2 regions of the Streptomyces sp. NBC_01166 genome follow, and region 2 is predicted to be linked to the other one. Evidence: predicted binding sites of a transcription regulator. Region 2 holds the regulator's gene; the other holds the start of a gene.
What was found. Region 2 encodes HrcA, which represses chaperone genes, less so after heat shock. Its sites were predicted from a motif close to TTNGCACTCNGNNNNNCNGAGTGCNAA; they were not measured.

Region 1 (4,414 bases), 1.9 Mb from region 2:
AACGCGCGCCCGCCCCCCGCCCGTGGTGGCGCCGCCTCGCGGGCTCCCGCCGGCACGAGAACCCGTGGGCCGGCGACAGGCCTCGCGTCCGCCGTGCCTTCGACCGCATCGGCACATGGATCACCGCCGCCGTCGTCGTCACCCTGGCCGTTCTCGGCGTGGTGTATCTCCCCGACGGCATCCAGGCCACCAGGGACCACTTCGCCAAGCGCGCGATGGTCGCCCCCGACGAGCTCGCGGCGTCCCGCTCCTGGACCGGCCACAAGCCGCAGCTCGCCTTCGACAAGGTGAACAACACGTGGTGGGGCCCGGGGGTCACCCAGTCCGGTGAGGGCGAGTGGATCGAGGCCCGCTTCGACCGGCCGACCCGGCTGCTGGACGTGATCATCACGCCGGGCGTGTCCATCCGCCCCGACGACCTCAACAAGTCCGCGCTGCCGCAGCGCATCAAGGCGACGATCACGACGAAGGACGGAAAGAAAGCGACCCGCCACCTGACCCTGGACCAGGGCTCGGGCGGCCAGCGGCGCGCCTTCCGCGTCGGCGAGGCCGTCAAGGTGCGCTTCACCGTCGAGTCGGCCCACGCCGCGTCCTCGGACAAGCAGGTGGCCATCGCCGAGATCGAGTTCTTCGGCCGGTCGAACACCGACGGGTCCTGACCCGGCCGCACCTGAACACCGCACAGCGGCACCGACGACGACGCCGGCCCCCGGGAACGAATCCCGGGGGCCGGCGTCGTACGGATACCGCGGTACTGCCTGGAGCTCCTGATCCGAGGATCAGAAGTCCATGTCACCGCCCGGCATGCCGCCCGGAGCGGCCGCAGAGGCCTTCTCCGGCTTGTCGGCGATGACGGCCTCGGTGGTGAGGAAGAGCGCGGCGATGGACGCGGCGTTCTGCAGAGCGGAGCGCGTGACCTTCGCCGGGTCGATGATGCCCTCGGCAATCATGTCGACGTACTCGCCGGTCGCGGCGTTGAGGCCGTGACCGATCGGCAGGTTGCGCACCTTCTCGACGATGACGCCACCCTCGAGACCACCGTTGACGGCGATCTGCTTGAGCGGGGCCTCCAGCGCGAGCTTCACGGCGTTGGCGCCCGTGGCCTCGTCACCGGTCAGGTCGAGCTTCTCGAAGACGGCCGAGGCCTGGAGCAGAGCCACGCCACCACCGGCGACGATGCCCTCCTCGACGGCGGCCTTGGCGTTGCGCACCGCGTCCTCGATGCGGTGCTTGCGCTCCTTGAGCTCCACCTCGGTGGCGGCGCCGGCCTTGATGACGGCCACGCCGCCGGCCAGCTTCGCGAGGCGCTCCTGGAGCTTCTCGCGGTCGTAGTCCGAGTCGGAGTTCTCGATCTCGGCACGGATCTGCTTGACGCGACCCTGGACCTGGTCGCTCTCGCCGCCACCGTCGACGATGGTCGTCTCGTCCTTGGTGATGACGACCTTGCGGGCGGTGCCGAGCAGGTCGAGACCGGCGTTCTCGAGCTTGAGACCGACCTCCTCGGAGATGACGGTGCCACCGGTGAGGATGGCGATGTCGCCGAGCATGGCCTTGCGGCGGTCACCGAAGCCCGGAGCCTTGACGGCGACGGACTTGAAGGTGCCACGGATCTTGTTGACGACCAGGGTCGACAGAGCCTCGCCCTCGACGTCCTCGGCGATGATCAGCAGGGGCTTGCCCGACTGCATGACCTTCTCGAGCAGCGGAAGGAGGTCCTTCACGTTGCTGATCTTGGAGTTGACGATCAGGATGTACGGGTCGTCGAAGGACGACTCCATGCGCTCCATGTCGGTGGCGAAGTACGCCGAGATGTAGCCCTTGTCGAAGCGCATACCCTCGGTGAGCTCGAGCTCCAGACCGAAGGTCTGGGACTCCTCGACGGTGATGACGCCTTCCTTGCCGACCTTGTCCATCGCCTCGGCGATCTTGGCGCCGATCTCGGTGTCGGCGGCGGAGATGGAGGCCGTCGAAGCGATCTGCTCCTTGGTCTCCACGTCCTTCGCCTGCTCCAGCAGAGCGGCGGAGACGGCCTCGACGGCCTTCTCGATGCCACGCTTCAGAGCCATCGGGTTGGCACCGGCGGCGACGTTGCGCAGGCCCTCGCGGACGAGCGCCTGGGCGAGAACGGTGGCGGTGGTCGTACCGTCGCCGGCGACGTCGTCCGTCTTCTTGGCGACCTCCTTGACCAGCTCCGCACCGATCTTCTCGTACGGGTCCTCGAGCTCGATCTCCTTGGCGATGGAAACACCATCGTTGGTGATCGTGGGCGCGCCCCACTTCTTCTCGAGGACGACGTTACGGCCCTTGGGGCCGAGGGTGACCTTGACGGCGTCGGCGAGCTGGTTCATCCCGCGCTCGAGACCGCGCCGTGCCTCCTCGTCGAACGCGATGATCTTGGCCATGTGAAGTGGTCCTCCCGGACAGGGGTGGATTTCTCCGGACCGAGTGGCGCCCGCGACGGACGGCCAGCGTGCTCAGTGGTTCCTTGCCCCACCGGGCCTGCGGGCCTCACCGGCCCGGTCCAAGTTTTCTGTCACTCTCACCTGGAGAGTGCTAACGCCAATGATTAGCACTCGACCCCTTCGAGTGCAAGCGCCTTCGGAGAAGGCTCGCTGGAGGGGCGGTGGTCGGGCGACGGGTGGGCGCAGGCGTCACCCCTCGGATGTGGACAACCTTCGGGGTGGACGAGGACGCACGTGAGGCCCGTACCCCTGGCCGGGGTACGGGCCTCACGTGCGTGAGTAGTGTCGTTGGCCGACCGCGCCGAGCTCAGCCGACGGCGAGCTTGACCATGTCCGCCTGCGGCCCCTTCTGGCCCTGCGAGATCTCGAATTCAACTCGCTGACCCTCTTCGAGGGTGCGGTACCCGTCCATCTGGATCGCGCTGTAGTGGACGAAAACATCCGCACCACCGTCGACCGCGATGAAGCCGTACCCCTTCTCCGCGTTGAACCACTTGACGGTGCCCTGAGCCATGCCTAACTCCCCTATTACTGGCCCTTGCACGAGCACCGCACTTCGCGGGCCCGGGTCAGAACTCACCCTCCGACAGGAGAGGGTGGCGTGCGCCGGAACGCGTCGACCGCGGCCGAATGTATCTGCCCAACTGCCCTCTGCAACAGGTCAATCGGACGAGAATTCTGGGCACAGGTGACCGCACGCAATGGGGGGATTCATAGGATTCCAGGGCAAGTCGGGCCTGACAAAGGCCACTTATGCCACAAGGAGTTCACTTACTTTGGCTGCTTCTTGTCGCGGCCGGGCGCATTCTCATATGCGGGCGGCATGCGCAGCGGCGGGGACTTCCCCAACTGTACCGTGCTCAACCATGCAGAATGGCCCCCTCCGCTTCTCTCGCGGAGGGGGCCATATCGTTCACGCTGTGCGGTCGGGCCGCCGGTCGGGGCCGTGACCGTGCGGGGAGATCAGCCTCCGGCGACGGCCGGGATGATCGAGACGCCCGCGCCGTCCGGGGTGACCGCGTCCAGGCCGCCCTCGAAGCGCACGTCGTCGTCGTTGACGTACACGTTGACGAAGCGGCGCAGCTTGCCCTGGTCGTCCAGGACACGGGCGCCGATGCCCGGGTGGTTCTGCTCCAGGGACGCGATGACCTCGGAGAGGGTCGCACCCTCGGCCGGGACCTCGGCCTGACCGCCCGTGTAGGTGCGGAGAATGGTGGGGATACGGACCTTGACGCTCATGTGGGTGCCTTCCTTCGGTCTCGGGTGTCAGTTGGCGGCGGCGAGGCCCGCGTCGCGGAACGCGTCCAGGCTGGGCCGGATCGTCGCCGACAGGCCGGTCGTGGGGGCGACCGCGTCGAGCGTCTTCAGTCCGTCGCCGGTGTTCAGCACGACGGTGGTGAGGGACGGGTCGAGCAGGCCGGCGTCGATCAGCTTCTTCGTCACACCGACCGTCACCCCGCCCGCGGTCTCCGCGAAGATGCCCTCGGTGCGGGCCAGCAGCTTGATCGCGTCGACGACCTGCTCGTCGTTCACGTCCTCCACGGCGCCGCCGGTGCGCCGGGCGATGTCCAGGACGTAGGGGCCGTCGGCCGGGTTGCCGATCGCCAGGGACTTGGCGATGGTGTTCGGCTTCTGCGGACGCACCACGTCGTGGCCGGCCTTGAAGGCGGTGGAGACCGGGGAACAGCCCTCGGCCTGGGCGCCGAAGATCTTGTACGGCTTGTCCTCGACGAGGCCGAGCTTGATCAGCTCCTGGAGGCCCTTGTCGATCTTCGTGAGCTGCGAGCCGGACGCGATCGGGATGACGAGCTGGTCGGGCAGCTGCCAGCCGAGCTGCTCACAGATCTCGTACGCCAGGGTCTTGGAGCCCTCGCCGTAGTACGGCCGGAGGTTGACGTTGACGAAGCCCCAGCCCTCGCCGAGCGGGTCACCGATGAGCTCCGAGCAGAAGC
Region 2 (4,414 bases):
CAGAAACCGGTGACAACCTCCTCGACCACCAGATCGGGCTCGGCGGGGACCTCGGGTGCGGGGGCGGACTTCTTCCACGGCGGAGTCAGATCCGGCTGGTAGCTGCGCATGGCAGCACGATAATCGGGGCCGCGTTCACGACACGCCGAACCGGACCGCCAGTTGCTCGCGCTGCGCCCGGACGAACGCCGCGTCCACCACCGCCCCGTGCCCCGGCACGTACAGCGCGTCCTCGCCGCCCAGCTCCAGCAGCCGGTCCAGCGCGGCCGGCCAGTGGGAGGGGACCGCGTCCCGGCCCGCCTGCGGTTCGCCGGACTCCTCGACCAGATCCCCGCAGAGCACCACGACGGGGGAGCCCGGCACCAGCACCACGAGGTCGTGGCCGCTGTGACCGGGGCCCACATTGGCCAGCAGCACCTGGAAGCCGCCGCCGAGGTCGAGCGTCCACTCGCCGCTCACCTGGTGCCGCGGGGCCACCAGGGCGTCCGTGGCCGCCGTGGCGTCCGCCTCGCCCATCCCGTGCCGCAGCGCGTCGGCGCGCAGCTCCTCGGCGCCCCGCCCCAGCAGCTCCGCCGTGCCGACCGCCCCGTAGACCTCCGCCCCGGAGAAGGCGGCGGTGCCCAGCACGTGGTCGAAGTGCGGATGGCTCAGTGCGATATGTGTCACCCTCCGGCCCAGCAGGGCCTCCGCCTGCGTCCGGAGCTCGACGCCCTCCCGGAGCGTCGAACCGGTGTCGTAGAGCAGCACACCGTCCGCCCCGGCCACCAGCGCGGCGGTCGCGTCCCAGACAGGGAGGCGCCGCCGTCCCGTACCGTTGCCCAACCGCTCCCAGCCGAACTCTTCCCAAGAGACGTCCATACGACGACGCTATCGGCAACGACCTGCGCGGTCCCGCGACGGCATGGCCGGTCGCCCTTGCCCCGGGCCCACCCCGCCCCCGTACACTGACCGGGGGGATTGCTGGCACTCGAACGCACAGAGTGCCAGGCAGACGCCGAAGAACCACAGCTGGAGGTGTGCGCGGTGCTCAGTGAACGCAGACTCGAAGTGCTGCGCGCCATCGTCCAGGACTATGTCGGCACCGAGGAGCCCGTCGGCTCCAAGGCGCTCACGGAGCGGCACAGCCTCGGGGTCTCCCCGGCGACTGTCCGCAACGACATGGCGGTGCTGGAGGACGAGGGCTTCATCGCCCAGCCGCACACGAGTGCGGGGCGCATTCCGACGGACAAGGGCTACCGGCTCTTCGTCGACAAACTCGCGGGCGTCAAGCCCCTGTCGTCGCCGGAGCGCAGGGCCATTCAGAATTTCCTCGACGGCGCGGTCGACCTCGACGACGTCGTGGGCCGCACGGTCCGGCTGCTCGCGCAGCTGACCAGGCAGGTCGCCGTCGTGCAGTACCCCTCGCTGACCCGGTCGACGGTCCGGCACGTGGAGCTGCTGTCGCTGGCTCCGGCCCGGCTGATGCTCGTCCTGATCACGGACACGGGCCGGGTCGAACAGCGTATGATCGACTGTCCTGCGCCGTTCGGTGACACATCACTGGCGGATCTGCGGGCCCGGCTCAACAGCCGGGTCGTCGGACGACGCTTCGCGGACGTCCCGCGACTGGTGCAGGACCTGCCGGAGTCCTTCGAGACCGAGGACCGGGGAACCGTATCGACGGTGCTCTCCGTCCTCCTCGAGACTCTGGTCGAAGAAACGGAGGAGCGGCTGATCATCGGCGGCACCTCCAATCTCACCCGTTTCGGGCACGACTTCCCTGTGATGATCCGGCCGGTGCTGGAGGCATTGGAGGAGCAGGTCGTGCTGCTGAAGCTGCTCGGTGAGGCAACGGACTCAGGCATGACCGTACGGATCGGGCACGAGAACGCCCACGAGGGCCTCAACTCCACGTCCGTCGTCGCGGTCGGCTACGGTTCGGGCGACGAGGCAGTCGCCAAACTCGGCGTGGTCGGACCGACCCGCATGGACTACCCCGGAACGATGGGAGCGGTACGCGCAGTGGCACGTTACGTCGGACAGATCCTGGCGGATTCGTAAGTGGCCACGGACTACTACGCCGTACTAGGCGTGCGCCGCGACGCATCTCAGGACGAGATCAAGAAGGCATTCCGTCGGCTCGCACGCGAGCTGCACCCGGATGTCAACCCGGATCCGAAGACCCAGGAGCGGTTCAAGGAGATCAACGCCGCTTACGAGGTGCTGTCGGACCCGCAGAAGAAGCAGGTCTACGACCTCGGTGGCGACCCGCTGTCCTCCTCGGGCGGCGGCGGTGGCGCGGGAGGGTTCGGAGCCGGCGGCTTCGGCAACTTCAGCGACATCATGGACGCGTTCTTCGGCAATGCCGCGCAACGCGGGCCCCGTTCGCGGACCCGTCGCGGCCAGGACGCCATGATCCGCCTGGAGATCGACCTCAACGAGGCGGCCTTCGGCACGACCAAGGACATCCAGGTCGACACGGCGGTCGTCTGTACGACCTGCAGTGGCGAGGGCGCCGCACCCGGCACCTCCGCGCAGACCTGTGACATGTGCCGCGGCCGCGGCGAGGTTTCCCAGGTCACGAGGTCCTTCCTCGGCCAGGTCATGACCTCGCGGCCCTGCCCGCAGTGCCAGGGCTTCGGCACGGTCGTGCCGACCCCGTGCCCCGAGTGCGCCGGTGACGGCCGCATCCGCTCGCGGCGCACCCTCACCGTGAAGATCCCCGCCGGTGTCGACAACGGCACCCGGATCCAGCTCGCGGGCGAGGGCGAGGTCGGCCCCGGCGGCGGTCCCGCCGGTGACCTCTACGTCGAGATCCACGAGGTCTCGCACGCCGTGTTCCAGCGGCGCGGCGACGATCTGCACTGCACGGTCACCATCCCGATGACGGCCGCGGCGCTCGGTACCCAGGTGCCGCTGGAGACGCTCGACGGGCTGGAGGAGATCGACATCAGGCCGGGCACCCAGTCCGGCCAGTCGGTCCCGCTGCACGGGCGCGGCATCACGCACCTGCGTGGCGGCGGGCGCGGCGACCTGATCGTGCACGTCGAGGTCATGACCCCGACGAAGATGGACCCCGAGCAGGAGCGCCTCCTGCGGGAGCTGTCCAAGCTGCGCGGCGAGGAGCGGCCCACCGGTCAGTTCCAGCCCGGCCAGCAGGGGCTCTTCTCCCGGCTGAAGGACGCCTTCAACGGCCGCTGAACCCTGTCACCGCACCGCCCGCCGGTCCCGTACCGGCGGGCGGTGCGGTGCGTGCGGCGCGCGTCCGCCGTGTGAAAGGGGCTGATTCGGCACGATCCGCGGGACGTGGCACGATGCGGGCATGTCCTTGGCGCTGACCGATCTCTGCCGGTACCCGATCGTGCAGGCCCCGATGGCGGGAGGCGTCTCCCGCCCGGAGCTGGCCGCCGCCGTCTCCGAGGCCGGAGGGCTCGGTTTTCTCGCCGCCGGCTACAAGACGGCCGACGGGATGTACAACGAGGTGAAGCAGCTCCGGCGGATGACCGGCGGAGTCTTCGGCGTCAACCTCTTCATGCCGCAGCCGCTGGTCGCCGACCCCAGCGCCGTGGAGGTCTACCGCGAGCAGCTCGCCGGTGAGGCCTCCTGGTACGAGACCCCGCTCGGCGACCCGGACTCCAGCGGCGACGACGGTTACGAGGCCAAGGTCGCGATCCTGCTGGAGGATCCGGTCCCCGTGGTCTCCTTCACCTTCGGCTGCCCCACCCGCGAGGTCCTCGACGCCTTCGCCGCCGCCGGCACGTTCACCGTCGTCACGGTCACCTCGGCCCAAGAGGCGCGCAACGCCAAGTGGGCGGGCGCCGGCGCGGTCTGCGTGCAGGGCACCGAGGCGGGCGGCCACCAGTCGACGCACCGTGACGACCCGCAGGGCGGCCTGGCCGGCACCGGGCTCCTCGCCCTGATCGCCGAGGTCCGCGAGGCCGTGCAGCTGCCGGTCGTCGCGACCGGCGGACTGATGCGCGGCTCCCAGATCATGGCCGTCCTGGCGGCCGGTGCCGACGCCGCCCAGCTCGGTACGGCGTTCCTGCCGTGCCCGGAGTCCGGAGCGCACCCGCTGCACAAGCAGGCCCTGACCAACCCGCTGTTCGTGACGACGGCCCTGACCCGGGCCTTCTCCGGCCGCCCCGCGCGTGGACTGGTCAACCGGTTCGTGCGGGAACACGGCCCGTACGCGCCCTCCGCCTACCCGCAGGTGCACCAGCTGACCAGCGGGCTGCGCAAAGCCGCGGCGAAGACCGGGGACGCCCAGGGCATGGCCCTGTGGGCGGGACAGGGCCACCGGATGGCACGCGAGCTGCCCGCCGGGGAGCTCGTGAGCCTGCTCGCCGCCGAAACGGAAGCCGCGCGTGCGGCAGTGAGTGTGAGGAGTGCCCGGTGACGGCACCTGTCTTCGTCGTCGAACAGTTGCCCGGCGGGC

Region 1: the regulator HrcA is predicted to act here: its motif matches at 2,567-2,593, upstream of groL (chaperonin GroEL).

The regions. Positions count from the first base shown of each region.
Region 1 is NZ_CP108613.1:4,711,345-4,715,758, reverse strand. It holds gene OG379_RS21715 (NADase-type glycan-binding domain-containing protein) at 1-659, shown strand, start outside; gene groL (chaperonin GroEL) at 780-2,402, opposite strand; gene OG379_RS21705 (cold-shock protein) at 2,770-2,976, opposite strand; gene OG379_RS21700 (MoaD/ThiS family protein) at 3,426-3,701, opposite strand; gene thrC (threonine synthase) at 3,729-4,414, opposite strand, start outside.
Region 2 is NZ_CP108613.1:2,796,923-2,801,336, reverse strand. It holds gene OG379_RS13050 (DUF3097 domain-containing protein) at 1-110, opposite strand, end outside; gene OG379_RS13045 (MBL fold metallo-hydrolase) at 136-858, opposite strand; gene hrcA (heat-inducible transcriptional repressor HrcA) at 1,024-2,040, shown strand; gene dnaJ (molecular chaperone DnaJ) at 2,041-3,180, shown strand; gene OG379_RS13030 (nitronate monooxygenase) at 3,302-4,375, shown strand; gene OG379_RS13025 (16S rRNA (uracil(1498)-N(3))-methyltransferase) at 4,372-4,414, shown strand, end outside.